DNA from 3 places in the Undibacterium sp. Dicai25W genome. Region 2 is predicted to be linked to each of the others. Evidence: predicted binding sites of a transcription regulator. Region 2 holds the regulator's gene; each other region holds the start of a gene.
The links. Region 2 encodes sigma-54, which starts transcription at its own class of promoters, with help from an activator protein. Its sites were predicted from a motif close to TGGCANGNAANCTGCTTT; they were not measured.
Positions count from the first base shown of each region.

Region 1: the regulator sigma-54 is predicted to act here: its motif matches at 4,964-4,981, upstream of ACO0KY_RS11235 (TorF family putative porin).
Region 3: the regulator sigma-54 is predicted to act here: its motif matches at 3,275-3,292, upstream of prpB (methylisocitrate lyase).

Region 1 is NZ_JBMPOQ010000008.1:104,194-114,597, reverse strand. Features, by position in the region: gene ACO0KY_RS11255 (hypothetical protein) at 1-478, shown strand, start outside; gene ACO0KY_RS11250 (tetratricopeptide repeat protein) at 603-1,904, shown strand; gene ACO0KY_RS11245 (ammonium transporter) at 2,122-3,693, opposite strand; gene ACO0KY_RS11240 (P-II family nitrogen regulator) at 3,725-4,063, opposite strand; gene ACO0KY_RS11235 (TorF family putative porin) at 4,078-4,824, opposite strand; gene ACO0KY_RS11230 (accessory factor UbiK family protein) at 5,276-5,518, shown strand; gene ACO0KY_RS11225 (YifB family Mg chelatase-like AAA ATPase) at 5,528-7,063, shown strand; gene ACO0KY_RS11220 (DUF2076 family protein) at 7,238-7,996, shown strand; gene ACO0KY_RS11215 (DUF1800 domain-containing protein) at 8,133-9,713, shown strand; gene ACO0KY_RS11210 (DUF1501 domain-containing protein) at 9,815-10,404, shown strand, end outside.
Region 2 is NZ_JBMPOQ010000001.1:350,528-360,931, forward strand. Features, by position in the region: gene ACO0KY_RS01745 (ABC transporter substrate-binding protein) at 1-16, shown strand, start outside; gene ACO0KY_RS01750 (branched-chain amino acid ABC transporter permease) at 216-1,106, shown strand; gene ACO0KY_RS01755 (ABC transporter permease subunit) at 1,117-3,081, shown strand; gene ACO0KY_RS01760 (ABC transporter ATP-binding protein) at 3,091-3,819, shown strand; gene ACO0KY_RS01765 (enoyl-CoA hydratase/isomerase family protein) at 3,873-4,967, opposite strand; gene hpf (ribosome hibernation-promoting factor, HPF/YfiA family) at 5,131-5,475, opposite strand; gene ACO0KY_RS01775 (RNA polymerase factor sigma-54) at 5,585-7,069, opposite strand; gene lptB (LPS export ABC transporter ATP-binding protein) at 7,081-7,845, opposite strand; gene lptA (lipopolysaccharide transport periplasmic protein LptA) at 7,847-8,470, opposite strand; gene lptC (LPS export ABC transporter periplasmic protein LptC) at 8,460-9,083, opposite strand; gene ACO0KY_RS01795 (KdsC family phosphatase) at 9,080-9,604, opposite strand; gene ACO0KY_RS01800 (KpsF/GutQ family sugar-phosphate isomerase) at 9,604-10,404, opposite strand, start outside.
Region 3 is NZ_JBMPOQ010000003.1:231,523-241,926, reverse strand. Features, by position in the region: gene acnD (Fe/S-dependent 2-methylisocitrate dehydratase AcnD) at 1-889, opposite strand, end outside; gene prpC (bifunctional 2-methylcitrate synthase/citrate synthase) at 1,015-2,169, opposite strand; gene prpB (methylisocitrate lyase) at 2,297-3,187, opposite strand; gene prpR (propionate catabolism operon regulatory protein PrpR) at 3,511-5,124, shown strand; gene ACO0KY_RS05835 (response regulator transcription factor) at 5,226-5,585, shown strand; gene ACO0KY_RS05830 (chemotaxis protein CheC) at 5,588-6,199, shown strand; gene ACO0KY_RS05825 (diguanylate cyclase) at 6,199-7,188, shown strand; gene ACO0KY_RS05820 (putative selenate ABC transporter substrate-binding protein) at 7,306-8,184, shown strand; gene ACO0KY_RS05815 (phosphonate ABC transporter ATP-binding protein) at 8,184-9,038, shown strand; gene ACO0KY_RS05810 (PhnE/PtxC family ABC transporter permease) at 9,050-9,895, shown strand; gene phnE (phosphonate ABC transporter, permease protein PhnE) at 9,892-10,404, shown strand, end outside.

The DNA.
Region 1 (10,404 bases), on a different contig from region 2:
GTACCTGCAAATTTTACAAGTTCCATCCTCTCAACCGATTCCAAAGCAAGAATCTGAAAAATTAACGCCTGCTCTGGCGACATCCATTAAAACCGCAAACACCGTTACAAAAAAAGCGCTGGTATCTAACGCTAACTCTGCCCGTACCGTCAGTGAAGCAATCACAGTAGCTCCTCATGAAGCGATCCCCGATGTGCAGTCACAACAGGAATATCAACAACTACCTGGAGTGAGCCCGCATCTCGATCTTGACGCCCTGCGGCAATCGGCAGTTGCGATGGAAAAACAACGTCGCCGAGGCGAAATAGAAAAAATTCAGGATAGCCTTAAACGGGACGATAGCTTTGAAAAGCAGCTCGGAGAGGGCGTTAGAAAGGCGCAGGCAAAAGATTGCCGCCAGGCATATTCTGGTCTTGGCTTGCTGGCGATTATTCCTTTGGCAGCAAGCGCCATCAGTGATAAGGTCTGTAAGTGGTGATAGCACTCCCGACCTCAGTTATAATGCCCGCTCCCGCACATCCACAGTCAACAGGCTTGATACGCTGAGCGTTACTCTCAGAACCGTGCTAGTGCGGTCTTCCTTATTTTTTACCGGATATTCCATGAAAAAAATTTCTTTCTTGTTCGCTGCGATGATGTTCGCGGCAATCGGCTCAGGTATCGCTCCTGTGACTATGGGTATTGCACATGCAGACGAAGCGGCGGACAAAGCCAAACAACAAACTGTCCGTGCTGAAATGGGTAAACCATTAACAGAAATTCAAACTTTACTCGACCAGAAGCAATTTCCGGCTGCATTAGAAAAAATCAATGCATTGAGTGTGTTTGAAAAGCAAACACCTTATGAAATTTTTGTCGTTGCACGTATGCGTGCCATTGTTGCCTCCGGCACCAGCAATACTGAGCTATTGGCCAGTGCATTCGAAGTCATGGTTAATTCCGACTTCCTCAAAGACAATGAAAAACTGCGCCTGATAGAAGGCATGGCCGGTACCTATTTCAATGAGAAAAAGTATGATTTGGCGATCAACTGGGGTAAGCGCTACTTGGAAAAAGACAGCAGCAGCCCTCAGGTACACAACATGGTGGCACGTGCGAACTACCTCAAAGGCGATTTTGCCAACGCAATTCAGGAACTGAAGGTCATCCTTGCTGAAGATCAAAAAGCAAAGCGTATCCCTACAGAAGAAAACCTGCGTTTGTTAGCAAGCAGCTATCAGCAATCTAAAGACAATGCTGGCTACACATCCGTATTGGAAATGATGGTCGAATACCATCCTACCAGAGAATATTGGGGTGATTTGCTCTACCGCACAGAACATAAAGCTGGCTTCTCCGACCGCTTGCGTCTCGACTTGTATCGCTTGATGTTGGTCACAAACAATATGGACGATCCTGGCCAATATGTTGAAATGACTGAATTAGCTTTGCTCGCAGGTTTGCCAACTGAAGCCAAAACAGCGGTTGACGCTGGTTATGCCGCCAATTTGTTGGGAACAGGCAAAGATGCTGCAAAACATAAACAATTGCGTGACCGCGTCTACAAACAAGCTGCCGAAGACATTAAAACTTTGGATGCAGGCGAAACTGCCGCGAAGAATGCCAAGACTGGCGTAGGTCTGGTCAATATTGGTTACAACTATGTGATCAACGGCCAATCCGAAAAAGGTATTGGTTTGATCGAACAAGGTATCGCCAAAGGTGGATTGAAGTCAGCAGAAGAAGCTAAATTGCATTTGGGCATGGCTTATCTGAAAGCGGGTAACCGTGACAAAGCAACTGAAATTTTCAACAGTTTGCAAGGCACAGATGGTGCAGCTGATATCGCAAAATTGTGGCTGAAAGTACGTCCAATGGAAGAAAAATCTGCGGATAAAGCACCCGCAGCGCCGGCAGCAAAATAATACATATCTAAACAATTAAAAACCTGTGTTGACGTCGGACGTCACACAGGTTTTTTTACGTGTATTTTTCTGCCAACCTGAATAATCGAATCGTACCAGCAAAAAAAAGCGGTTTAGCCATGACGCTAAACCGCTTATAAATCAGTACCGTGCGCTCTATACACCGTACTGAGGATACTAGCTTTACTCCATCAATTCTTTATACCAACCACTCGTATCAGGAATGGTAAGCAGATTCGCCGTGGCTGGTGATGTCCAGACCTTCGCGTTCTTCATCTTCTGGTACACGCAGACCGATAACCAGATCAACCAACTTGTAAGCAATCACAGAAACGATTGCTGACCAGATGATTGTCGTCCCCACTGCGATTGCCTGCACTTTAACCTGATCAAAAATCACGTATGGATCTGCCGACATTTTGTTAGCAACATAATCCATAATGCCTTGACCACCCAACGCTGGGGCTGCAAACACACCCGTTGCCAAGGCACCGAAGATACCACCAACGCCATGCACACCAAATACGTCCAGTGAATCGTCCGCACCGATCATGCGCTTGAGGCCATTCACACCCCACAAGCAGATCACGCCAACCAGCAAACCGATAACTAATGCACCCATTGGGCCGACGAAACCGCAAGCTGGGGTAATCGCTACCAGACCAGCCACCGCGCCGGAAGCACCACCCAACATCGATGGTTTGCCTTTAGACATCCATTCACCAAATACCCACGATACTGCTGCTGCTGCGGTTGCCAACAAGGTGTTCACGAAAGCCAATGCTGCAATGTCGCCCGCTTCTAAAGCAGAACCGGCATTGAAACCAAACCAGCCCACCCACAACAAGGAAGCACCGATCATCGTCATTGTCAGTGAGTGTGGCGCCATCGATTCTTTACCGTAACCAACACGCTTACCGATCATGATCGCACCAACCAGACCAGCGACCGCCGCATTGATATGCACCACGGTACCACCGGCAAAATCAAGTGCTCCTTTTTGTTGCAAGAAACCGCCCTTGACCAACTCAGTTGCTGCAGATGCGGCATCTTTAATGCCATCAGGACCAGTCCAGAACCAGACCATGTGAGCGATAGGCAAGTAGCTGAATGTGAACCACAACACCACGAATGCCAGCACTGCGCTGAATTTTGCACGTTCAGCAAATGCACCAATAATCAGACCGCAAGTAATCGCTGCAAATGTCGCCTGGAATGCCACATAGACAAACTCAGGAATGACGACGCCTTTGCTGAATGTCGCTGCCGTTGCAAATGTGCCTTTGACCGGATCCCAGATACCTTTGAGGAACACACGATCAAAGCCACCGATCACTGAATTGCCTTCAGTAAATGCAAGTGAATAACCGTAGATGCACCACAACACGATAATGACCGCAAAAATCATAAACACTTGGATCAAAATCGACAGCATGTTTTTAGAACGTACCAGACCACCGTAGAACAAAGCCAGACCTGGGATCGTCATCAGAATGACTAACAAGGTCGATACCAACATCCATGCAGTATCGCCTTTGTTGGCAACAACAGCAGGAGCAGAAGCCGCCGCTGCATCTGCCGTAGCAGCTGGCAAGGATGCCACTGACACGTCTGGTGCCGGAATTGGCGTGACAACGGCAGCGGTGGCCGTTGCACTGGCAGCCGTTGCGACGCTTGCCGCAGCGGCTTCAGGTTTGGCCGGAGCGTCATCCGCAAACGCGACCGATGTCATCCCTACTGAAGCAAGCAAAGCGCCTGCTACCAGTATTTGTTTGAATACATTTTTCATATCAATATCCCCGTAAGTCAAATTGAGTGCATCAGAGCGCGTCGTTGCCGGTTTCACCGGTACGAATACGCACAACCTGTTGCAAGTCATAGACAAAAATCTTGCCGTCACCAATTTTTCCGGTACGTGCTGCGCTTTCGATTGCTTCGATTGCACGATCTACAATCGCATCATCCACTGCCGCTTCGATTTTTGTTTTCGGCAAAAAGTCGACCACGTATTCGGCACCACGATATAACTCGGTATGGCCTTTTTGACGACCAAAACCTTTAACTTCGGTCACGGTGATCCCCTGAACGCCCATTTCAGATAAAGCTTCACGAACTTCATCGAGCTTGAAGGGTTTAATAATGGCGGTAATGAGTTTCATACTATCCTCGGTCTTCAGAAAGTTTTAACGGCAGTCAAGACCAGACTTGTCTTGCCAGTGAATTTACCTGCTGGTGTTACGTACAAGGCGTCATTTGCATTTGTACCAATCGCTGCCAGCGTAAAGGCAACGCCGACAAATTCTTTAGTAACGCCGACTTTCCAGTCAGTGTAAGAATAAGCCGAGTTGTTTTTAATCATCTGGCGACCTGCATGCAGCACCAAAGTGTACGTGTCTGGCAGCTCAATATTCGCACCCAGATCCAGATAGCCACTGTTCTTACTGTTTGGATTGCCGAACAAATTAGTAACGGAACTCGAATACTTCGCATACATAGGACCGTAACCGATCTGACCATAGATTTCTGTTGTGTTTGCGTTGACTAAACCAGCAACATTATCCAAACCATTCGATGGATAAACGTAGCTCAAAACACCTACGTCATAGCTCACATCTTTGACGATCTCGCCTTTTTTACCGGCATACAAATCCCATTCAACATCACCACCACCACCTGCATCTTTCGTCCATTTAATTGAGGACAACCAGGTTCCAGCATAAAAACCCGTCGGGTTATGTGTATAGTCAGCACCACCTTGCAATGCCGGGTCTAAACGTGTTTGAGAAATACCACGGTAGCGATAGTCACTTGCGACCCCAACATTAAAGCTGACTTCATTGTCTGGCTTGGCATCTTCTGCATGCACAAAACCGGTTAAGAAGCTTGAGGCAACTGCAACAGCAAGTAGAGATTTCTTCATTGTGCTTCCCCTAAAATGTAAAAAACATAAATGTTGGTAAGAAACTGCGTTGAACTCACTCCGTGAACCTCAACACAAAGTCAGAAGATCATCCGTGACCCCGCGGGAAATGAACTCGATAATGCCTGTTGTCTCCGTATAAGCAGAAGTCGTGCCAGCTTCCTCAAAAGAAATATATTTAAATTTGTTACATGTTTTTTTTGCATCTACTCGTAGCCTAGTCTAGCTAAATGACACCCTTGTTACGCCTTGTAATAGTTGAATTTGGAAGAAGATGGGAAGTAAGCTAGCTTTAGGTTATGATTTCTGTTTAGGCAAAACAGCAATAAGTGCCTTTGCACGGAATAGACTAAATTTGCACCAATTTGCGGCAAGCAATTTTGGATAAACTAACGGCAAATTGCGGCGCACCATTAACGTGCACACGACCCTATAATGAGGATAAAAGACGATGAACAAGCAAAATTTTTTTGAAGACATGCAGGCAAAAATCAGCCAGGCATTTGAAAATTCACCAGCGAAAGACATAGAAAAAAATGTCAAAGCCATGATGACGCAAGGTTTTTCTAAGCTGGATCTGGTCACTCGTGAAGAATTCGATATTCAGGCTCAAGTTTTAGCTAAAACCCGCGCTAAGCTGGAGGCACTAGAGGAACGTGTGGCTGCTTTGGAAGCACAGATCTCGCAAAAATAAGACTGCCTTATGTCGTTGGCGGTTCTCAAAAGTCGCGCCTTAAACGGCATGCACGCTCCGCAAGTAACCGTGGAAGTGCATCTGGCCAACGGGCTTCCGGCTTTTACGATAGTTGGCTTACCGGAAACCGAAGTCAAAGAATCCAAAGACCGGGTGCGTGCAGCATTACAAAATGCGCGGTTTGAATTTCCTGCTAAACGTATTACTGTTAATCTCGCCCCGGCTGATTTACCCAAAGAGTCCGGCCGTTTCGATTTGCCTATTGCACTAGGCATCTTAGCGGCATCTGGCCAGATCCCAGCTGAAATGCTTGCACACTACGAATTTGCCGGTGAGCTTTCACTTTCCGGCGAACTACGCCCGATTCGCGGCGCCTTGGCGATGACTTTTGCTATTTGCCAAAGCAGTCACGAAACAAAGCAAGAATCCGGGCGCAAAGCTGCTTTTATTTTGCCTTCAGCCAATGCAGATGAAGCAGCCCTGGTCACCGAAGCAGCAATTTACCCCGCAGACTCATTGCTACAAGTTTGCGCTCACTTTGCTGCAATCGATAATGACAGCAAGCTTTCACGTCATCGTCCTTCGCAAAACCGCAAGCAAGCCAACTACCCGGATTTTAGTGAAGTCAAAGGCCAGCTACAAGCGAAACGCGCACTAGAAGTGGCAGCCGCAGGTAGCCATTCGGTGTTAATGGTCGGTCCTCCAGGAACCGGCAAATCAATGTTAGCAGCCCGTTTTGCCAGCATTTTGCCGAACATGACAGATCAGGAGGCACTGGAATCGGCAGCGGTGCAATCGCTGACTTCAGGATTTTCCATAGAAAAGTGGAAAGTTCGTCCCTTCCGCTCACCTCATCACACTGCATCGGCAGTGGCATTGGTCGGTGGTGGAGGTAATCCTCGCCCCGGTGAAATTTCTCTCGCCCATCGTGGCGTACTGTTCCTTGATGAACTGCCAGAATTTGATCGTAAAGTATTAGAGGTCTTACGTGAGCCATTGGAATCGGGTCACATCACGATCTCACGCGCGGCGCGGCAGGCGGATTTTCCGGCACGTTTTCAACTGATCGCCGCCATGAACCCGTGCCCGTGCGGCTATTTCGGACACAGCAATGGCAAGTGCCGTTGCACGCCAGACATCATCAATCGTTATCAAGATAAAATTTCTGGTCCCTTGCTCGATCGCATCGATATACAAATCCAGGTTGCCGCATTACCGCAAGCTGATTTGCTCAAACAAGCCAGCGGCGAACCAAGCATCCACATTCTTGCTCGTGTAGAAGCCGCCTTTGACCGCCAACAGCAAAGACAGGGCAAAGCCAATAATCTGCTCAGCACAACAGAGATTGATACGCTGTGCCAGCCCGATACAGAAGCAGAAAAAATACTCAAGCACGCCATGAATAAATTCGACTGGTCAGCCCGCGCTTATCATCGGGTGCTCAAGGTTGCCCGCACCATTGCCGATCTGGCTGCCTCCGAACACATTTGCGCACCCCACGTGGCGGAAGCGATTCAATACCGCCGTGCGTTGAAAGAACGCTAGGACATAGCGCCCCGCACTCTTTTACAGCGTTCCCAAGATCAGGCAGCAAATATGAACCTCAATTTCAGCCCTGGATTTTCAAAGACAGAATTTTTCACACAGTTCAACGCCGGGATTGAAATCTGTGTTCCCATGACCAGATACAGGCCACATCGCTCACTTCAGGAGAAAACCATGTCCCCGCAGGAAATCCAGATTTTGCAGAACTTTCTTGATCAATTAATACAAGTTCAGGGTGTCAATAAAGACCCGGTTGCGCTCGAAATGATCACGGCTGCCGTCAGCAAGCAAGCAGATGCGAGCTATTTATTGGTACAACGCGCATTGTTACTGGATCAAGCAATGGCCAATGCCAATAGCCAAATTGCCAGCCTGCAAGCGGATTTGCGTGAGCAAAAAGCACTGGTTGCAGCACTCAGCGCGAGTTCAGGCGGTTCTTCAAATTCCAGCTTTCTGGATCCAGCCGTCAGTGGCTGGGGAAATAGCGCGCACAGCCGGCCATTGAATGTGCAGCCAGTCGGTAACACCAGCGATTATCCTTCTACAACGACTTCCGTCACAGGGGCGCCATTAGCCGCGTATCCTGCCATGGGGGCAGCGCCAGTGCAATCCACCCAGCCCGTGCAATATGCTCAGTCAGCATCTCCTAGCTTTTTTGGTGGCAATACTGGCAGCGTCTTAGGCACGGTTGCCACCGCAGCGGCAGGCGTTGCCGCAGGTGCGTTTTTATACGAGGGTATCAGCCATCTGATGGGTGGCAATGAGCGTCACGGAATGGGAAATAATTTCAGCGACGTCAACCCAGGCAACAATCTGAATAACAGTAATGATGGTGGCTTGATACCAGGTTATTTTGATCAAGGTCAAAATCAAGCATCCGCGCTTGATAGCGTGTCCGATGATAGTAGCGATAACGGTAGCGATGACACGTAAGCCGTTACAGCCTGCTCAATAAAGTCTTACACATTTACAAAAAAATACACAGCCACTTTCTGCTCCGGTCATCTATTTTGGGGATAATTCGTTGTATCCTCATATTCTTTGAATGTGACCGGAGAACAGAAAGCCCATGCTTACCTCTACAACAATACAACGGTTGGCCAGTGCCACGCTGATATGTTTGCTAAGTGCATGTTCCTCTTCTTTGTTGCAACAGGGCGCAACGAACAACTACGTTAAAGAATTGCCTCCCATTGGTAACACGCTGACCAAAGCCAATGTCAATCCAAATCAATTATTGAACCGTCTGACCTTCGGCAGTAACTTTTCTTCTGACCAGCAACTGCAAACTGTCAATATGGACCGTTATCTGGATCAGCAATTACGTTCCCGTGGCAGCGTCGTACCTAACGTGATCCAGACGCAAATCAGCGCCATGACGATTTCCCAAACCTCGCTGGAGGATTTAATACACAAGCTGGAGGCACAACGGATTGCCGCTGACCAGCAAAAAGGGGTAGATGACAGTCTCAATAAGCAATACCAGCAAGAACTGAGTCGCCTGCAACGCGAAGCAGCAACCCGTTCATTGTTGCGCGACATTTATTCCCCCAACCAGTTACAAGAACAAATGACCTGGTTCTGGATGAACCATTTCAATATTCACAGCGGCAAACATAATATCCGCGCCATGTTGGGTGACTTTGAAGAAAATGCAATTCGTCCTTACGCCTTAGGTAATTTCCGCGATTTATTGCGTGCCACTGCTTACCATCCTGCAATGCTGCGCTACCTCGACAATGAGTACAATGCCAGCGGCCACATCAATGAAAACTATGCGCGTGAAATCATGGAGTTGCATACCATGGGCGTTAATAGCGACTACACACAAAAGGATGTGCAAGAGTTGGCGCGGGTGCTGACAGGTGTCGGTATCAACCTCAACGGCAATGCCCCGAAAATCAAACCTGAGCTGAGCAAATTTTATGTTCGTCGAGGTTTATTTGAGTTTAATCCGCAAAGACATGATTTTGGCGATAAGCAGTTTTTAGGTACCACCATTCACGGCCGCGGCTTAAATGAGATGGAAGAAGTGTTCAGCATGTTGACCAGACAGCCAGCTACCGCGCGTTACATCAGCAAAGAGTTAGCGACTTACTTTGTGTCAGACAACCCATCCGATGCGCTGATTCAAAGCATGGCAAAGAGCTTTTTACAAAGCGATGGCAATATCCCCATCACTTTACGAACCATGTTTGACTCGCCGGAATTCATTGCCTCGCTCGGTCACAAATTCAAAGATTCTTTGCATTACGTGGTGAGTGTTGTGCGCCTTGCCTATGACGGTAATTCTATCGTCAATACTGGCCCAATACTGAACTGGCTCAATATGATGGGGCAGCCTTTCAATGGTCATCAAACGCCAGATGGTTATTCTATGCAAGAAAGCGCCTGGGCAAGCCCGGGTCAGATGAGTGTGCGCTTTGACATCGCTCGTAATATGGCATTCGGCACGCCTGGTCTGTTTAAGATCGAGAATCAGCCGGCGCCAGCAGAAAAACCACCAGCACCCGCTTTGGCCAGCTCTATGTATGCCAAAAACATGAGTAATACGTTTAGCAAAGAAACCCGGGACGCTTTGCTACAAGCGAAGAATCCTAACGAATGGAATATCTTTTTCCTCGCCTCACCAGAAATGATGCGACGCTAATTCATTCGACTTCATTCGACTTCATTCGACTTCATTCAATTTCATTCAATTTCATTCAATTTCATTCAATTTCATTCAATTATCAGTCTGAAGGATCTATCATGAACCGCCGTGACCTGCTTAAATCCATGCTGGCGATGACTGCATTGCCTGCCACGGGATTTTGCACCAATGCGCTGGCAGAACCAGCAACGCAAAGTCGATTTTTATTGGTTTTTTTGCGTGGTGGTTATGACGCATGTAATTTACTGGTACCTACTTCCAGCAGTTTTTATTACGAATCCCGTCCCAACATTGCGATTGCCCGTCCCAGCGATAATCCGCAATCAGCACTGGAGCTCAATGCCGACTGGGGACTCCATCCGGCACTGCGTGACACGATTTATCCTATGTACAAAAATGGTGAAGTCGCATTTATCCCTTTCGCCGGTACCGACGATCTCACCCGCAGTCACTTTGAAACGCAAGACACGATAGAACTTGGGCAACCCTTGAATACGTCGCGCAATTACCATTCTGGCTTTATGAATCGCTTAGCCAGCGTAATCAATGGTGGCAAAGGCATTCCGGCGATGGCATTCACCGATCAATTACCGATTTCCATGCAAGGCACTGCCAGCGTAGGCAATACGTCTTTGCGTAACTTGTCCAAATCCAGCGTCGATCCACGCCAAACCGACATCATTCAAAA
Region 2 (10,404 bases):
TGTCCTGTCAAAATAAGATATTGCTGGGTAGTTGATGCATGCAAAGTATTTCTGAGTAATACCGGAACCAGGCTGAAAACGAATCGTCGTTTTTATCGCCTGGTTCATTTTTATTTATCCCGCAACCGCACTGTTTTGACGCTTGTAAGACCTGGTTTGGAAGTAGCCTTACCGGGTGAGGTTCGACGCTGTGCGCTCCATTAAGGCATTGAAAAATGGAAATCTTATTACAACTCGTGTTCAGTGGCATTGCCCTTGGCATGATTTACGCTGTTATTGCTTTCGGCTATCAATTGACCTTTGCCACCTCCGGCACCCTTAATTTCGGACAGGGGGAGTCGCTGATGTTAGGCGCGCTGGTTGGTTTGAGTCTGGTAGGTAGTATTCATGGCGGCCCGTATATGAATTACTGGTTGATGATACCGCTGGTGATTCTGTTTGGCGGTTTACAAGGGATGGTGGTGGAGTGGATCGCCGTACGCCCGTCGATCAAAATCAAATCAGAATTTGGCTGGATTATGTCCACCATCGCTTTGGCAATCATTTTTAAAAATGTCGCAGAAAATATCTGGGGCAAAGATGATTTGACCTTCCCTTCGCCCTTGTCGGCGCAACCGTTCCAAATTTTTGGTGCGAATGTACAACCTATGCAAATCGTGGTCATTGTTGGTGCCTTAGCGATTATGTTAGCGGTTGAATTATTTAATCGTAAATCGATTTATGGAAAAGCAGTCGTAGCAACATCGAATGACCGAGATGCTGCAGGTTTAATGGGTATCAATACAAGCATGGTCATTACGTTTTCATATGCACTGTCATCAGCGACTGCCGCGTTTGCAGGGGTGCTGGTGGCACCTTTGACACTGACTGGTGCGACAATGGGTTCTTCGTTGGGTTTAAAAGCGTTTGCTGTGGCGATTATTGGTGGATTGACTTCCGGTGTTGGTGCCATTGTCGGTGGCTTGATTTTAGGTATTGCTGAGACGCTGACCGGTTTCTACGTTTCTACAGGTTACAAAGAAGTACCTGGTCTGGTTTTGTTATTGCTGGTATTAGCGATAAAACCAGCAGGTTTGTTTGGTAAAACCGCGATCAAGAAAGTATAAGGAAGAAGCCATGAATATAAAGTCCTTAGCGGTTTCTGTTGTCGGTATCGCTGCGCTGGGTTTGTTCCCCGTCTTTATGCACAATCCGTATTATTTGCATCTGGCAGAGACAATTTTAATTTACGCGATTTTGTTGTTTGGTCTCGATATTGTAGTTGGTTATACCGGTCAGGTATCGTTAGGTCATGCTGGATTGTTTGGCATTGGTTCCTACACGACAGGAGTGTTGTTTCTTAAGTTAGGGATGCCAATTTTGCTCGCGCTACCAGCCAGTATCGTGGTTGCGGCTTTGTTTGGTGCGGTCATGGCCTTACCTGCCTTACGAGTTACCGGGCCGTATCTGGCGATGGTGACTTTAGCGTTCGGTACGATTACGCAAATCCTGATCAATGAAATGAGCTTCTTAACCGAAGGTCCGATGGGCATACAAATCACTAAGCCAGTGTGGTTTGGTCAAAAAATGACTGAGGTAGGTTTTTACTATCTGGTGGCGGTGATGATGGTGTTGGCCCTTATCGTTGTGCACAGGGTATTGAGTTCGCATTTAGGTCGGGCATTTCAGGCGCTGCGTGATAGTCCGATTGCTTCAGACTGTATGGGTGTTTCTGTCTATCGTTACAAGGTATATGCGTTCGTCATTAGTGCAGCCTTGGCAGGTTTAGCAGGTAGTTTATACGCGTATTCTGAACAATATATTTCACCGAATACCTACAATTTTGAACTGACGATTTTGTTTCTGTTAGCGGTGATCATGGGCGGGCGTAAGAGCCGGATTGGTTCGTTACTCGGTGCTTTTATTGTCGTGATGCTGCCTTCATTGTTGGCGGATATTGACTTGTTCCGTCAGATTTCTACTGGTGCCGCAGTGATTGCAGTGATAGGCGCAATCGTGGCTTTGGTTCAGAAGCGCAAAACAGGACGTGAGCTGGTGGTGCCGGTTGTAGCAACTGTAGGCATGGCTTTGTTTTCTTATAAGCTGGAAAATATTACGGACTGGCGCTTGACCATCTTTGGTTTGATGACCTTGTTTGTTGTCTACTATTTGCAAGATGGGATTGTTGGGTTTGTTAGTGCAATGTTTGGTAAAGGTCCACGCCATCTCATCGCAAATGCCGACGCGGATAAAATTGGTGACAGTCTGGCGATCGCTAAAGCGGGTGGTGACAGTAGTGGAGTATTACTTAATGCACGTCAGTTATTAATGCAATTTGGTGGTTTAAAAGCCCTGAACCATGTTGACTTGCAAATTGCCAGAGGAACAGTGCATGGGTTGATCGGGCCAAATGGTTCTGGCAAAAGCACGATGATGAATGTACTGACTGGGATTTATAAACCTACCGATGGTGCAGTCGAATTTAGCGGTAAGGTAATTTCAGGCACAACGCCTTCTGCAATCGCCTTAGGTGGAGTTGCTCGTACTTTCCAAAACGTGCAGTTGTTTGGTGAAATGACAGCGACTGAAAACGTACTGGTTGGTTTGCATAGTACTTTCCGTAGCAACGTGTTTGATGCGATGGCGCATACGCCACGGTACTTGCGTGAAGAGCGTGCTGCGCGTGAACGTGCAGCCAGTATTTTGCACTTTGTAGGCTTATCCGATCTGGCGAATGAAGAGGCGCGCAACCTGCCATATGGCAAACAGCGTTTGTTAGAAATCGGTCGTGCTCTTGGTTTGAATCCACAATTGTTGTTGCTGGATGAGCCTGCTGCCGGTTTGACTGCACCCGATATCAAAGAGCTCATCGCTATTATTCGTAAAATCCGTGAGCATGGGATCACGATTATTCTGATCGAACATCATATGGATGTTGTGATGTCCTTATGCGATGTCGTTACCGTACTTGATTTTGGTCAGAAGATTTGTGAAGGTAAGCCAGCTGATGTACAAGCGGATCCCAAGGTCATTGAAGCGTACCTGGGCGGTAGTGTGAGTGAAGAACTGAGCGGCGCGGCACATCCCGTGGCAGCGGTGTAAGGAGAACCTATGTTAACGATTTCAAATTTACACGCTGCGTACGGTAAGGTGCAGGTATTGCATGGTATTTCTTTGGAAGTCCCAAAAGGAAAAGTGGTAACGTTGATCGGTTCAAATGGCGCTGGTAAAACAACGACCATGCGAGCAATTTCTGGCATGTTGAAACCGAAGGAGGGCACAGTGAGTCTAGCTGGTAATGATATCACCGGACTTGATTCACATAAAATTGCGCGTGCTGGATTAGCTCACTCACCTGAAGGTCGGCGCGTGTTTGCGACGATGACGGTGAAAGACAATTTGCTGTTAGGCGCTTTCCCACGCTTTACCGGCTCGCGTAACCGCGGCGATATTGATACCGATCTGCAAAAGGCGATGGAGCTGTTCCCACGCTTACGCGAACGTCGTGATCAACTGGCTGGCACCTTATCTGGCGGTGAGCAACAAATGCTGGCGATGGCGCGTGCCGTGATGTTAAATCCGGAAGTTATTTTGCTGGATGAGCCGTCGATGGGGCTGGCGCCGATCTTGGTGGATGAAGTGTTCCGTATCATCCAACGTCTGAAGCATGAGGGCATGACAATGCTGTTGGTTGAGCAATTTGCGGCTGCGGCGTTAGCCGTCGCAGATTATGGCTATGTCTTAGAAAATGGCAAAATTTCTGTGCATGGTCCGGCCGCTAGTCTGCAAAATGATCCTGCGGTCAAGGCTGCGTACCTTGGTGGTAATTCGCAGCATTAAGTTTAGAGCAGTGCAAAATGTAGGGTGGGTTGCATCCGCCCTACATGAGTCAATTATCCATTCAAAGAGCGCAGAGGATGGGCATATGCTGGCCATACTTCGTTGAAAAAACCTGCCACCATGTCTTCACTGACCTCAGACAAGTGCGCTGGTGACCATTTGGGTTGATTGTCTTTGTCAACTACCAAGGCACGTACCCCTTCGAGTACTTCGCCGTGTTTAAAGCAATGCCGGACCATATTTCTCTCCATGCGCAGGCAATCAGACACGGACATGCTGGCGCTGCGGCGAAGTTGTTCGAGAGTCACACACATCAGTAACGGTGAGCGCTTTTCCATGGTGGCCAGTGTGCTTTGGGCAAATACACTGTTATTCTTTTTGAGTGCCTCAGCAATATTTATCAAGCTATTGCCAGAAAATAGCGCGTCAATTTCAGTGCGTTGCACTGCCAGTTTGCTTTGCGCTGGTTCAGCTTGTGTCGCGTAAGGGCGGGCGAAATCGTGAATTGCTTTGCGCAAATCGGATGTATCGCTATTGCTCAATAATTCCATTAAGCCAGAAATTTCGCTGGTTGGAATAAATACATCTGCCAAACCAGCATATAGCGCATCAGCAGCACCGATAATTTCGCCAGTTAAACCCAGATAAGTACCGATTTGTCCTGGCGTACGTGACAGGAAATAACCACCGCCAACGTCTGGAAATAAGCCAATATTCACTTCTGGCATTGCCATCTTGGTACGCTCAGTCACGATGCGTAAGCAACTGTCAGGACCCGCTTGTGCAATCCCCATGCCGCCGCCCATCACCACGCCGTTCATCAGCGCAATATACGGTTTTGGATAGAAATGAATTAAATGGTTTAATGCGTATTCTTCGGTAAAAAAATCTTCCAGCAATGCGCTGTCGCCTGTCGGAGTGGATGTTCCGACATCATAAAAAAAGCGAATGTCACCACCAGCACACAAGGCTTTTTCGCTGCTGCTATGAATAAACACTGCACGGATATCGTTATTATCACGCCATTTCAATAAGGCAGTCGTGATACTTCTTACCATGTCCAATGATAGGGAATTGAGTGCTTTGGGGCGATCTAATGTAATGAAGCCGATTTGATTTTTGACAGAAGTGACAACGTATTCGCTCATAGGGATACCAATAAATTGATCGTGGTAAAACTGGTATTTTATGCTGCTGCGCGCTTGCCGTCACGGTCTTTAGTACGGATTGAGTGATGTGTGGGATAGCAATAAAAAAGGACGCCAGATAGCGTCCTTGTTTTAGTGACCCTGAATGAGCAGGGGTTGGCGATTATGCCGATGCCGGATCTGGCATGTGTTTAATTGCATCGTGGTGATGTTCTTGAATCTTGTCTTTGTGTTTGATCACTTGACGATCCAGTTTGTCTACCAGTGCATCAATGGCTGCATACAAATCATGCGCCAGACTTTCTACATGGATATCTTTACCGCTGATGTGCAGATTGATATCCGCCTTGTGGCGTTTGTCTTTCTCGCGGAGCTTGTCAACCGTCAGGATGACGGCAATATCAATGACTTGATCGAAGTGTCGCCGGACTCTTTCCAGCTTGGTGTGTACGTATTCGCGGATTGCAGGAGTTACTTCGACGTGATGTCCACTGATGGTGAGATTCATACTGTGCTCCTATGGTAATGTTGCTTGCTATTACGATGCGCTCATTTCATCGGAAGTGTCTTGAGCTAAATCATATATAGCAATTTAAACCGGAATTACAAGGACTTTGTTACAAACATTTACGCATACTGACGGGTGGAATTTTCAGAGCTTCGCGGTATTTGGCGACTGTACGTCGGGCAATTACCATACCCTGTTCACCCAGCATTTCTGCGATTTTACTGTCAGAGAGTGGGCTTTTCTGGTCTTCTGCTCCTATTAACTGCTTGATAAGTGCTCGTATCGCGGTGGACGATGCTTCCCCCCCGGTTTCCGTCGCGACATGGCTGCCGAAAAAATACTTTAACTCAAACATGCCATGTGGGGTCAACATGTATTTTTGGGTCGTAACACGGGAAATAGTACTCTCGTGTAATCCTAGTGTATCAGCTATTTCGCGCAAAACAAGGGGGCGCATTGCGACCGCGCCATGCGTGAAAAAGTTACGCTGTCTTTCTACTATCGCTTGTGCAACGCGCAAAATTGTCTCAAAGCGCTGCCGCATATTTTTGATGAGCCAGCGTGCTTCTTGTAGTTGCGCACCAAGTCCGTTCTCTCCTCGATGTTGCCGCATCAGATTGGCGTACATACTGCTGACGCGCAGCTTGGGCATCACATCTTGATTGAGCGAAACTTGCCAGCCATGCACAGTTTTTTTAACGATAACGTCGGGCACAACATAGTCAGAACTGCTCTTGGCAAATGCATACCCTGGTCTAGGGTGACATGCGCGTATGACAATTTGTGCTTCGCGCAAATCCTCGTCATCGCAATCAAAGATTTTTTTTAATTTCGTGAAATCTCTTTGTGCAAATAAATTTAATTGTTTTTCAACAATAGCTAATGCCAGACGTCGTGTGACAAAAGGGATTTGGGGTAAACGTTTTATCTGTATTGCAAGACATTCGGCAGCACTTCTGGCACCGACCCCTGACGGATCAAAGCTTTGTACCATCGATAACGCGAATGATAATTCTTCTGGCTCTACACTGAGTTCTATCGGTAAGCTGGAATGTATTTCATCCAGTGTCTCTGAAAGGTAACCATTATCGTCAATTGCATCGATAATCAGTTCTACTAATGCCAGGTCGCGTGGTTCGCGCAGGCTCAGACGCATTTGCTCCAGCAAGTGCTCTCGGAGGCAGATATGAGCGGCTTCTAGTTGCCGGTAACCATCATCATCTTCAGCGCTGTGCTGACCTGCTGGCGCGTCGTTGAAGCTCCATTCTTCTTCGTTGGCGCTGACACTGTCATTGGGTACAATTTCGCTGTCTGATGGTGTTTCTTCAGCGCTATTGGTATTTTCTCTGGCGCTAGAAGTTTCCATGCCGGCATCAGGTGTGTTACTTGATGTATTGATAGCACCATCTGCGAGTAGACGTAGAGCATTGTCCATAGGATCGTCTACGCGTTCCAGCAAGGGATTTTCTATGAGTAGTGTCTCTAATTCCTGATGCAACTCCAGCGTCGACAATTGCAATAATCTGATCGACTGTTGCAATTGCGGCGTTAATGCCAGATGTTGGGAAGTACGTAGTTGCAGGCTTTGTTTCATGATGCTTTCCGTCACATGCGGAAATGCTCTCCCAGATAAACCCGACGCACTGATTCGTTCTCAATGATGTCATCAGGCTTACCGCTGGCCAATACCGCACCCTGATTGATGATGTAGGCGTGGTCACAAATACCTAATGTCTCGCGAACGTTGTGATCGGTAATCAATACCCCTATGCCACGCTCTTTCAGGAATCGTACGATACGTTGTATCTCAATCACGGCAATGGGATCAACACCAGCGAATGGTTCGTCTAGTAATACGAAGCGGGGATTAGTTGCCAATGCGCGGGCGATTTCGACGCGTCGTCGTTCACCACCAGATAATGACAGCGCCTGGCTTTCGCGAATTTTTTCAATTTGTAAATCCACCAGCAAAGCATCCAGACGCCGATCAATTTTCTGCTTTGAAAGATATTTTTTATTTTTATCTTTCTGCAATTCCAAAACAGCACGAATATTTTCTTCCACCGTCAGCTTTCTGAATACCGATGCTTCTTGCGGTAAATAGGATAAACCTAAGACCGCGCGTTGATGTATAGGTAAACCTGAAATAGCCACGCCATCGATACTGATTTGTCCGCCATCTGATGGCACCAAGCCAACGATCATGTAAAACGAAGTCGTTTTACCGGCACCATTGGGACCGAGCAAACCAACCACCTCGCCACTTTTTACCGATAAAGAAACATCTCTGACAACTTGTCGTGCGCCATAGCGCTTTTGCAAACCTTTGACGACCAGAATGCTATTTTTTTCTGAAGTGTTGGCTGGCATCTTAATTTGTCTGTTTATTAATTTTTGGTTGTATCGTCAGTTTGATTCTGCCACCGCCAGAAACTACCGAGCCATTACTTGTGTTGGTGCCAACGAAGACATCGTTTTTGCTGTCGTAAGAAAGAAATTCGCCCTCTTGTTCATCTGTAACCTTTTTGCCGTCTAGGTAACGCACTTTTGCTTTAGAGATGAATTTGACGAACTCTGTTTTTTCGTCGTATTCCGCACGATCTGCCTCACCTTCAACCCAGAGATCCGGGCCACCATCACGTTTCTGACGGAATCTGACTTTTCCACCTGATTTACTATACAGATTAACGTGTTGAAAATCTTCAGGGGTTTTAGTTGCGACTGCGCGTTCGGATTTCACAATTAACGTGCCCTTGGTAATAACAACGTCACCAGTTGCAGTGGTAATGTTAGTTTTACCATCACTCACCAGGTGTTCGGCTTCGATGACCATTTCTTTTTGGCTGTCGGCTTTTTCCGCATAAGCCGGCAATAAAAACGTTGTCGTCATGCCGAGCAGTAAGATTGAACTCATTATTTGATGAGAGCAAAAGAGAGGCAGGCGCATTTTTTTCTTTCTAAATTTTGTCTGATATGTTGTGGTTTCAGCTACCACGTTTTTTTAAACGTGCATGTACTTTGCTTAATAACTCCAATTGCTGAGTCGAGTTATTGGCTATCATGCCTATCGCGTGAGCTTCCATACCATTGGTAAATAGGGTGACTGGGTGATCCGATGTCACCAGATCGTTATCTGGTATCAACATCAGGTAATTAGTTTCCAGTCGCATAAAATTTGAATTAAGTCCCTCCGGACGTTCCACACTGACTTTGTCATACAAGTGCACAATATCGTGTTCACGTTTAGGATTGACGGCTTCAGATTTTTGATCGACGACAGCACGCTCAGCAATGATGGTCACTGGCATGCGGGTACTGTCAAAACTATTAATATGCGGATGAGTAATTTCGTACTGATCCGTGCGTGGCAGATGAATTAAGCGATCGCCGGTCAAGTGATAATTTGCTTTGCTACTATTTGACAAGCGGATGAAGTTGAAATGCTCAACGTAATAATCAGGTTCAAGTCTTATCGACGATTTTCGTGCATCGTCTTCTCCGCGTTGACGAAATGCGTTTTCGACCCAGAAGCTTCCAAGCGCAATAAGACCTAGCGCAACAACGGCTATCCAGATACGTGCCCGGTCTATAGTAATCTGTGGTTTCATGCCAAATATTCGGCTAAAGCCAGTTCGTATTTATTTTGTGCTTTTAAAATAAAATCACATACCTCTCGCACCGCACCTTTGCCACCCATTGCGCTCGTAACGTAGTCGACCCGAGAGCGTACTTCAGCGTGTCCGTTGGGAACGCTGGCGGCAAAACCCACTCTGCTTAATACGGGTAGGTCAATAACGTCATCACCAATAAATCCACATTCGTTGCCAGCAAGATTGAGTTCTGCGAGCAATTCCATAAAAGCCGATTTTTTGTCATGAATACCTTGACGCACATGCGTGATTCCAAGATCAGACGCGCGCTTTAAAACGATCGCCGAACTACGCGCACTAATGATCGCTGTTGCTATGCCAGCGTTTTGCAATAAACGAATACCTTGACCGTCGAGCACGTTGAACGTTTTTAACGCTTCGCCATCAGAGCCAAAATGCAGGCTGCCGTCAGTCAGAATGCCATCAACATCAAATATCATTAGTTTAATCCGTGCTGCTTTTTGAATCGTGTCCCTCATTAAATCACCTTCGCTCTGGTCAGATCATGAATATGTAATGCACCGACTAATTTTCCTTGTTCGTCAGTGACCAACAATTGATTGATGCGATGAGTTTCCATGACTTCGACTGCTTCTACCGCTAACTGATCAGCACGGATGCTGCGCGGATTGGTGTGCATGACATCGCCAATACTGATTTGCGTGAAATCACATACGCCTTCCATCATGCGACGTAAATCACCGTCGGTGAATACGCCAACGATATTGCGTTCAGTATCAACCACAGCGGTCATCGCCATACCTTTTTTGGTGATTTCTAGCAATGCTGATGTGAGTTTGGTATCGGGACTGACGCTTGGAATGGCGTCGCCTGTACGCATGACGTCTTTGACATAGGTCAGTAAGCGCCTGCCCAAAGCTCCTCCTGGATGCGAGCGGGCAAAATCTTCTTCACGAAATCCACGCGCATCCAACACTGCAACGGCGAGCGCATCACCCAACGCTAAGGTGACTGTGGTGCTGGCAGTAGGGGCGAGGTTTAATGGGCAAGCTTCTTTGTCGACCTGCAAGCTTAAATGCACGTCAGCGATCTTGGCTAAACTCGAAGCAGGATTGCCAGTTAACGAAATCAGTTTCACGCCTAAGCGTTTGATGATGGGCAAAATTGACATCAACTCTGCCGCTTCGCCTGAGTATGAAATAGCAATAAAAACGTCTTGCGAAGTAATCATCCCCAGGTCGCCGTGTGCAGCTTCGGCAGGGTGCACAAAGAATGAAGGGGTGCCAGTCGAAGCAAACGTCGCCGCGATTTTGCGTGC
Region 3 (10,404 bases), on a different contig from region 2:
CGGGTGCCATGTTGGAGATCGTCGCACGGTCGCCCAAGGTCAATGCAGCTGCGCCAGCACCATAAAATTCAAGGTATGCACCGACCACTTTGGATTTACGCAAGAACTCAGTCATGGCCAACACCACATCAGTCGCGGTAATACCTGGCTGCGGCTTGCCGCTTAATTCAACACCAATGATGTCTGGCAAACGCATCCATGACGCGCGACCAAGCATGACGTTTTCTGCCTCCAGACCGCCGACACCAATCGCAATCACGCCAAGCGCATCCACGTGCGGTGTATGACTATCCGTACCAACTAAGGTGTCCGGAAATGCCACGCCTTGCTGTGAGTGAATCACTGGCGACATGCGTTCCAGATTGATCTGATGCATGATGCCGTTGCCTGGCGGGATCACATCAACGTTTTTAAACGCTTGCTTAGTCCAATTAATGAAGTGAAAGCGATCTTCATTCCGACGATCTTCAATCGCGCGGTTCTTTTCAAACGCATCAGGATCAAAACCGCCACATTCGACGGCCAGTGAATGATCAACAATTAATTGTACTGGCACAACTGGATTAACCTGCGCCGGATCCCCACCCTGATCAGCGATGGCATCGCGCAAACCAGCCAGATCAACCAACGCTGTCTGACCGAGAATATCGTGACAAACAACGCGCGCTGGAAACCATGGGAAATCCAGCTCACGTTTGCGTTCGATCAGTTGCTTTAAAGAGTCAGTCAGGGTCGCGGGATCGCAACGACGTACCAAATTTTCAGCCAAAACGCGGGACGTATATGGCAAGGTATCAAACGCACCTGGCTGAATCGCCTCGACAGCGGCGCGCGCATCGAAATAATCGAGCTTAGTACCAGGTAATGACTTACGGAATTGTGTGTTCATATTGTGCTCGCTCAGAGTAATGAGGCTATGGAAACTATGGGGACGATAGAAACCAATGACACCGCAGAGGCAACCCGTCAATTAGTATCGCCAGGGGCTCTGCGGTTGAGATGAGATATTTTTACTTATTTACGTTCGTTCAACGGTACAAATTTCAAATCTTCAGGACCGACATAATTGGCGCTTGGACGAATGATTTTGTTGTCGATACGTTGCTCGATAATGTGCGCAGCCCAGCCAGAAGTTCGGGCAATCACAAACAACGGCGTAAACATCGCTGTTGGCACGCCCATCATGTGGTAAGAAACGGCAGAGAACCAATCCAGATTCGGGAACATTTTTTTAATGTCCCACATCACTGTTTCCAGGCGCTCAGCGATATCAAACATTTTGGTCGAGCCAGCTTCGACAGACAAGTTGCGCGCTACCTCTTTGATCACTTTATTACGTGGATCAGAGATTGTGTACACAGGGTGACCAAAGCCAATCACCACTTCTTTGTTTTCTACACGTTTTTTGATGTCCGCTTCTGCTTCATCCGGATTGTCGTAACGTTTTTGAATTTCAAATGCCACTTCGTTCGCACCACCGTGTTTAGGACCGCGCAAGGCACCAATTGCACCAGTGATCGCGGAATGCATATCAGAGCCGGTACCAGCAATCACGCGACCAGTGAATGTGGATGCATTGAACTCATGTTCGGCGTACAAAATCAGGGACGTATGCATCGCTTTTTCCCAGGATTTGCTTGGCTTTTTACCGTGTAACAAATGCAGGAAATGACCGCCGATAGAATCATCGTCAGTTTCAGTTTCAATACGTTTGCCGTTATGGCTGAAATGGTACCAGTACAGCAACATAGAACCAAGGGATGCCATCAAACGATCTGCAATATCACGCGCACCAGGCAAGTTATGGTCATCTTTTTCTGGCAAAGTGCAACCCAGAACGGAAACACCAGTACGCATCACATCCATAGGGTGCGAAGACGCTGGCAAAGTTTCCAATGCAGCTTTCAAATTTGCTGGCAAACCGCGCAAGGCTTTTAAAGTTGTTTTGTAAGCTGCCAGTTCAGCTGCATTAGGCAACTTACCGTGCACCAGCAAGTGGGCGATTTCTTCGAATTCGCAAGCGTCCGCCACATCAAGAATATCGTAACCACGATAGTGCAAATCGTTACCAGTTTTACCAACGGTACACAAAGCAGTGTTACCTGCTGTCACGCCGGACAAGGCAACGGATTTTTTTGGTTTAAATGTGCTTGTAGTTTCGGTTGTCATAGCTATCTCCAAATTTTAAATAAACCTCTCAACACAGAGACTCAGAGGCCAAGGATGTATCTTTATTTACGCTCAAAAGAGAAGATGCCAACGCACATCTCTTCAATGAGCATGTTCATCTGAAAAATTACTTCGCTTTTTGCTGCGCAAACAAGGCATCTAATTTTTGTTCGAAATCATGATAGTTAATGCGCTCATACAATTCCATGCGGGTTTGCATCGTATCGACCACATTTTTTTGCGTGCCATCACGGCGAATCGCGGTATAGACGTTTTCTGCTGCCTTGTTCATGGCGCGGAACGCTGAGAGCGGATACAACACCAAACCAACATCAGCAGACTTCAATTCTTCAACGGTATATAAAGGAGTGGAACCAAATTCTGTAATATTAGCCAGAATAGGCACTTTAACGGCGTTCGCGAATTGCTTGTACATATCTAGCTGCGTAATCGCTTCAGGGAAAATCATGTCAGCACCCGCCTCGACACACATTTGCGCGCGTTCAATCGCGGCATCCAGACCTTCGACTGCCAAAGCGTCAGTGCGCGCCATGATCACAAAGTTATCGTCAGTACGTGCATCAACGGCCGCTTTAATACGATCAACCATTTCTTGCTTAGAAACAATTTCTTTGCCCGGGCGATGTCCACAGCGCTTTGCACCGACCTGATCTTCTATGTGCATTGCTGCCGCGCCAAACTTGATCATCGATTTGACGGTACGCGCAACATTAAACGCGGAGGATCCAAAGCCTGTGTCAACATCGACCAACAAAGGTAAATCACACACATCAGTAATACGGCGCACATCAGTCAGCACGTCATCCAGATTAGAGATGCCCAAATCTGGCAACCCCAGCGAACCTGCCGCCACACCGCCGCCAGATAAATAAATCGCTTTAAAACCAGCGCGTTTCGCCAGCAAAGCATGGTTTGCATTAATCGCGCCGACCACTTGTAACGGAGATTCTTCTTGCATCGCCTTGCGGAAGGCAGCACCTGCGGAGTAGTTGCTCATAGTGTGATTATCTTTCAGGTTAATTAGGTTTCGTCCTACCAGTTTCAGAACATTGACCTCAATGAATGAACAGAATTCCGTGCTCTTAATGCAATCTGCGTGCCAAGCACAGCATGCTGCGCCGTAGAATAGGCGTGGGATTATAAAAATCAAGGACTTATATCTAAATTCTCTACGCTACCAGCTGGATAAACTGGATATTTCGTTTCACTTAATGTTTCAGTTAGCGTTTCATATAAATTTCACGAAACATAAAATGCAACATAAAATGAAACATATAATGAAACATATCTGACAACGCCTTTTACGCCGACAAATTTAACATGAAGCATCCCACCAGCCAACGCGATCCCCAAGACAAACCCATCATCTGGACAGTATCGATCTCACGCCTGTTCGATATGTTTCGGGACATCATGGTGGAATACGACGCCAATGCAGACATCGTCCCTTTACACATGGGCTTTGAAGACGCCGTTCAACACATCCGTGAACGCCTGCAAACCGAGCGTTGCGACGTGGTCATTGCAGCGGGTTCAAATGGTGCGTATCTCAAAAACCGGTTACCGGTACCGGTTGTTATTGCAAAAGCCAGTGGTTTTGATGTCATGCAAGGTTTAGCAAGAGCACGCAAAGTGTCAAGCGAGATTGGCATTATCACTTACCAGGAAACCATGCCCGAACTAGCTGATTTCAAAACCACCTTTGGCTTCAATATCGAGCAAAGAACCTATGTCACCGAAGAGGATGCCAGAGCGCAAATCGGTGAACTTAAAGCGAGCGGTATACAAGCTATTGTTGGTGCTGGTTTAATTACCGATCTGGCGGAAGAAGCCGGACTAACGGGTATTTTTATGTATTCCGCCAGCTCAATACGCCAGGCATTCGACGACGCGCTGGAATTGGCGCGACTAACTGCCTTAGAATCTGCCAAAGGTCGCCGCCCATCCACCGATGCGCCGCGCGCCAGACATGGCATCAAAGACTTGCGTGGCGACTCAATGGCGATGCAAGCCACTCGACGCGCAATCGAACTCTATGCCCGTTCAACGAGCACCGTTCTGCTCCAGGGAGAAACCGGCACAGGCAAGGAACTTGCAGCGCAAGCAATTCACAAAGAAAGCCCCCGGACGCGGTTTCCTTTTATCGCCATTAATTGCGGCGCTATCGCTGAAAGTTTGCTGGAATCAGAGTTATTTGGTTATGAAGACGGTGCATTCACCGGTTCACGTCGCGGTGGTCATGCAGGTTTACTAGAGGCAGCACATCGCGGCACCCTATTTTTAGATGAAATCGGCGAAATGCCCATCAATTTGCAAACACGCTTGCTTCGGGTGCTAGAGGAAAGAGAGATCGTCAGAGTTGGGGGGATACGCCCCATTCCCGTTGATGTTCGCGTCATCAGCGCGACCCATTGTGATCTCGAAAGCCGCATTCAAGAAGGTCGCTTCAGAGCTGACCTATTCTACCGTCTGGCGATTTTGCGATTACCGTTGCCCCCACTGCGAGATCGCCATGAAGACATCCTGCCTTTGACGGAATGGTCGCTCAAGCAGGCACTGGCAAATCTGGGAACACGCCCGCATATCAATCTACATGCAGAAATCAACACTTGCAGACCGCTATTGGAACAATATTCATGGCCTGGCAACGTCAGAGAATTACGAAATATGATGGAAAGACTAGCGCTGTTTCTGAGCGCAGAACCTTTGCAGGCACTGACTTTGAACTTTGTCCGAAAAATTTGTCCGGAACTGATTTCATCGAGCTATTCGTCGGTCAACACTGAGAACGAGTTTTCAGTCAAAACACCCTCTTCAGAAGAAAATATTTCTATAGAACAAGTAATGGAACGATTCAATCATAACCGTGAAGCCGCAGCCGCCTATCTCGGAATCAGCCGGACCACCTTATGGCGCAAACTCAAGAAACATTAATTGAAGATTTTTACATGTTGAAATGTCGAAGCTGTGAGGTAGAATGATCTAGATAAAACTTGATAACACTAACAACAATCTATAAAACATCGCAATATATTATGAAAAAATTACTCATTGTTGATGACAGCAAAGTTTCACGTATGGTAATCCGCGCCCATATTAAAGCAGTGCAACCTGATTGGGAAGTTTTTGAAGCCGGTTGCGGAGAGGATGCGATCAAAATGACCCAAGAACAACATCTGGATTTCTGCACGATGGATATCAATATGCCTGGCATACTTGGTACCGATGCAGCAGAACAGATATTGCAACTGCATCCTCATATGCGCATCGCAATTTTTTCCGCCAACGTGCAAGACACAATGCAAACGCGTGCGAATTCCATTGGTTCAATTTTTGTAGCTAAGCCAGTTACGGATAAATCTATTTCTATCGTCGTCAACTACTTTATGAGTTAATAATGGACTCCTTAAGCGAACTTCATCTTGACGCGTTAGCCGAAGTGTTCAACGTGGGCGCAGGAAGAGCAGCGGCCAGTCTCTCGGAAATTGTCGGAGATGAAGTACAACTCTCTGTCCCCTCTGTTGAAATTCGCAAATCGTCCGAAATTAATAAAGAAGTAATTGGCTTAGACACTGATAGGTTTGGTGCCGTACATCAAACCTTTACCGGTGTCTTTGAGGCAGAGGCAATATTACTATTTGCCGAAGACCATGCGCTAGAAATTGTGCGCGACATGATGAATTCACAAATCAGCATAGAAGATCTGGCCGAGTTTGAACAAGAAGCCATGTGTGAATTAGGCAATATCATCCTCAATGCATGCCTTTCAGCCATGGCAGATATGCTAAGCATACCGATGGATTGTTCTTTACCTGATTATTCTGTCTCGACAATTGACGAGATCGTTCAGCGTATTAACGCTGGAGAGGATGATGCTTACTTATTGCTGCTGCATATCGATCTCGTGATCGAAAAACGCCGCTCCAAGGGGCATTTGATTTTTGTTTTAGGCTCTACATCCTTAGCAAAACTAGTAGTAGAAATAGAGCGTTTTTTAGGAGCTATTTAATGTCCGATTTGCTCTCAAATTCATCAACGGACATCAAAGAGATATTCGACTCAATCAATCTAGGGCTAATTGTTGTTAATAGACAACAAACCATTACTCTCTGGAATGGCTGGGTTGAAAAGCACAGTGGAGTCCCCTCGATAAACGCCTTAGGTAAAGATATTTCTATGGCTTTTTCTGAGCCACCAAGTTCAGCATTAATTTCTGCTATTTCCAATGCAATTAATTATGGTTTACCAGTTGTATTATCGAATGCACTACATCGCTCTCCCTTGGCGTTATATGAGCGCAATTTCGAACAACGTGATAAACGCATACAGCAATCTATTTCGCTCACTCCTATCAATATCGGCGGGGAACGGCACTGTCTTATTCAGGTCGCAGATTCGTCAACTTCGATAAAACGCGAAAAAATTCTACGAACTCACTCTGAATTACTTAAAAAAGAAGCCACTACCGACGGACTAACTGGCATCTACAATCGTCGTTTTTTTGACGAACATTATAAGATGGCGCTCGCCCAAGCTGTACGACAAAGCAGTCCGCTATCAATATTCATGGTCGACATTGATTTTTTCAAACAGTTCAACGATTACTACGGACATATTGCAGGTGACAAAGCCTTAATAGCGGTTGCAACAGCTTTAAAAAAACAGCTACAGCGTGTAAGCGATGTGGTTGCACGCTTCGGAGGTGAGGAATTTGTATTAATGCTGCCAAATATGCAGCAAGAATCTGCAGCGCAATTTGCAGAGAAGTTAAGACTAGCGATATGGGATCTACATATTCTTCACGAAGAATCTGACATTGATCAGCAAGTGACTGTCAGTATCGGTTACAGCACTTTTTCTGGCACCGATACTTGCGACCCACATGCCCTTTTAGACACTGCCGATAATGCTTTATACAACGCTAAACGTAGTGGCAGAAACAGATCCGTTTTCTTGAGCTACCAGCCTTTAGAAGAACAAAAAGCAACCATTCCTTAGTCACAACCGCTTTCTCATTCAATTCAACGCAATCAATCCGAGCAATTTGACCATCGGTATTCATGCTCGTCAATTTCGAGATAAACTCTCTATTTTAATCTCAACTCGGGACACACCATGCCAAACGCCACTATGCCGCGTCGACGTTTTCATTCTCTTATTTCTGTTGCATTGCTTAGTTGCGGGCTCATTTGCAACCTCAGCATGGCACAGCAAGTGCTGCGCGTTTCTGCGATTCCTGACGAAGCGCCTACAGAATTACAAAGAAAATTTAAGCCCTTGGGCGCTTATCTGGAGAAAAAATTAGGCGTCAAAGTCGAATTTATCCCAGTAACCGACTATGCTGCTTCAGTTGAAGGCCTGATCAATCACAAGTTAGATATGGTCTGGTTTGGCGGCTTTACCTTTGTTCAGGCCAACGTACGTAGCAGAGGTCAGATCGTTCCCCTGGTGCAGCGAGAAGAAGATGAGAAGTTTCAATCTGTCTTTATTACCACTAAAGGCGATATTAACAAGCTAGAGGATCTGAAAGGTAAAACATTCAGCTTTGGCTCTGAATCTTCCACATCAGGACATTTAATGCCTCGCTCGTATTTGTTGGCGGCCAAAATTAATCCCGACACTGATTTAAAACGCATTGCATTTTCTGGCGCACATGACGCCACGGTTGCAGCAGTCGCCGGCGGCAAGGTAGATGCGGGCGCATTGAATATCTCCGTCTGGGAAAAACTCATCGCACAAAACAAAGTCGATACCAAGCAAGTACACGTGTTTTACACCACCCCTGGTTACTTTGATTACAACTGGTCGGTACGTGCAGACATGCCATCTGAAATGCAAAAGAAAATTACGGAAGCATTTTTAACACTGAACCCGGCTTCGCCACAAGATAAAGAAATTCTGGAACTACAGCGTACCAAACGATTCATTCCAACGAAGGCAGAGAACTACAAAGCGATCGAGGCTGCCGCCCATAATGCCGGACTGCTAAAGTAATGACAGCGCCACAACTGCGTTTGCAAAACCTGTTTGTTCAGCATCCAGATGCGGTTACCGGAGTTTTTGAAGGTAAGCAACCAGCGTTAAAAAATAATGGCAAGTTTGCGCTTCATGATATCAATTTAACGATAGCACGCGGTGAGCAAATTGCCATTATAGGGCCGTCTGGCGCAGGCAAAACCACCCTACTGCACACACTAGCCTTTGCACATCAGGCAAGCTCCGGGGTGATTATTTTTAACGAAAAATCACCCTGGGAGCTGTCAAGCAGCGAGCGCCACGATTTGCGGCGACAATTATTTTTAGCGCCGCAAACACCACCACTGCCAGCGCGCCAACGCGTCGTCACTGCGATACTGGCCGGCAAACTTCCGCAGTGGTCATTTGCAACAGCACTCAGAAACCTCATCAAACCCGTGGCGCCGCTTGAGGCCTATCAGGTGTTATCACGCTTTAACCTGCAAGATAAGCTATATGCACGGGTCGACAAACTATCCGGCGGAGAACGTCAACGTTGTGGACTTGCACGCTTGCTGTTGTCCACCGCTCAGCTTCTATTAGTCGACGAACCGCTATCCGCGCTTGACCCACAACTCGCCGCACAAACGCTTGAGACACTGCAACAGGAAGCCAGCACACGAAATGCAAGCCTCATTTGCAGCTTGCACCAGGTTGACCACGCCCGCAGCAAATTCACCCGCATTATTGGTTTGCGTGAAGGAAAAATTCAATTCGACAGTCATCAGGTTACCGACCAAATGATTGCTGACTTGTATCAGAACACGCTGCCGGAAATGAAGACGGATGCATATCCCTTAGTCAGTCACATAGACAAGCCAGTGTGCTACTGAAGCTAAAACTCATGCAAAATAACCAGCTAAAGCGGCAAACCACCCTTTTAAATGATCCTGCGTGGCGTTCTCGCGTGATGACTGGATTGGTTTTTACCATACTACTGTGGCCAGCATTGGTATTGACTGAATTTAAACCTTGGTTACTACTTGATGCACAAAGTATTTATGCGACGAGTCGATTTTTAGGGGATTTTTTCCCGCCCGCCCATGATCCTGAATTTTTAGATGTGGTCATCAGTGCCACCTGGCAAACCATCGCGATGGCCACTACTGGTAGTGTGTTGGCGATGTTGGCAGCAATTCCGATGACTTTCATCGTCAATGAGCAATTGTCAATTTCGAGTCTGGGAAGACATCAGATGCACTGGCTTGCTCGTTTAATCAGGCAAATTGTGCGCTGGATATTGGTGTTATTGCGCAGCGTGCCCGAACTGGTTTGGGCACTACTGCTCGTCCGCATTGTTGGCCTCGGCCCTACCGCCGGTGTGCTGGCCATCGCGCTGACTTATAGCGGCATGCTGGGAAAAGTATATGCAGAAATTATCGAAGCTAGCGAACCTCGAGCAACTAAAGTTTTACTTGAAAATGGTTGCTCGCGTATGCAGGCTTTTTTCTATGGCACCTTACCGAATGCTGCGCCTGAGCTAATCTCGTACACGATTTATCGATGGGAATGTGCCATCAGAGGCTCGGTTGTGATGGGATTTGTCGGCGCTGGAGGGCTAGGACAACGCATGGACGAATCGATGAAAATGTTGGCAGGTGGTGAAGTATCAACCATACTCATCGTATTTGTGTTGCTAGTTGGGGTTGCCGATATCATCAGCTACTTATTTCGCAGAGGCTTGGAATGAAGCATACTAACTCCAACTTCAACGAGTACGCAGATATGCCTCAGCCTCCAGCAATGATTGAGCTAAAAACTGCGCTAGCGCTACTTGCACTGATTGTTTTAACAGTCGCCAGCTTTCTAAGTGTAAATATTGACTGGAACAACTTATTCAGTAACGAAGCAATGCGGAGCAGCAAAGAATTCTTGCTTGGGTTCGCGCCGCCAGATCTTAGCTCAAACCTGTTGAACAAGGTATTGATAGCCACCTTAGAAACACTGGCGATGTCAGCCTTAGGAACAGCGATTGCTGCAGCGTTTGGACTGGCTCTGGCAGTTCCCGCTAGCGGTCGCTTTGGAATTATCGCAAAACATGGTACTCGTTTATTTTTGAATTTCTTTAGAGCGGTACCGGAATTGGTGTGGGCATCGGTCATGCTTATCGCAGCAGGCCTAGGTCCGTTTGCCGGAACGATTGCACTGGCAGCACATACATCAGGAGTACTAGGTCGCTTATTTGCCGAAACCCTGGAA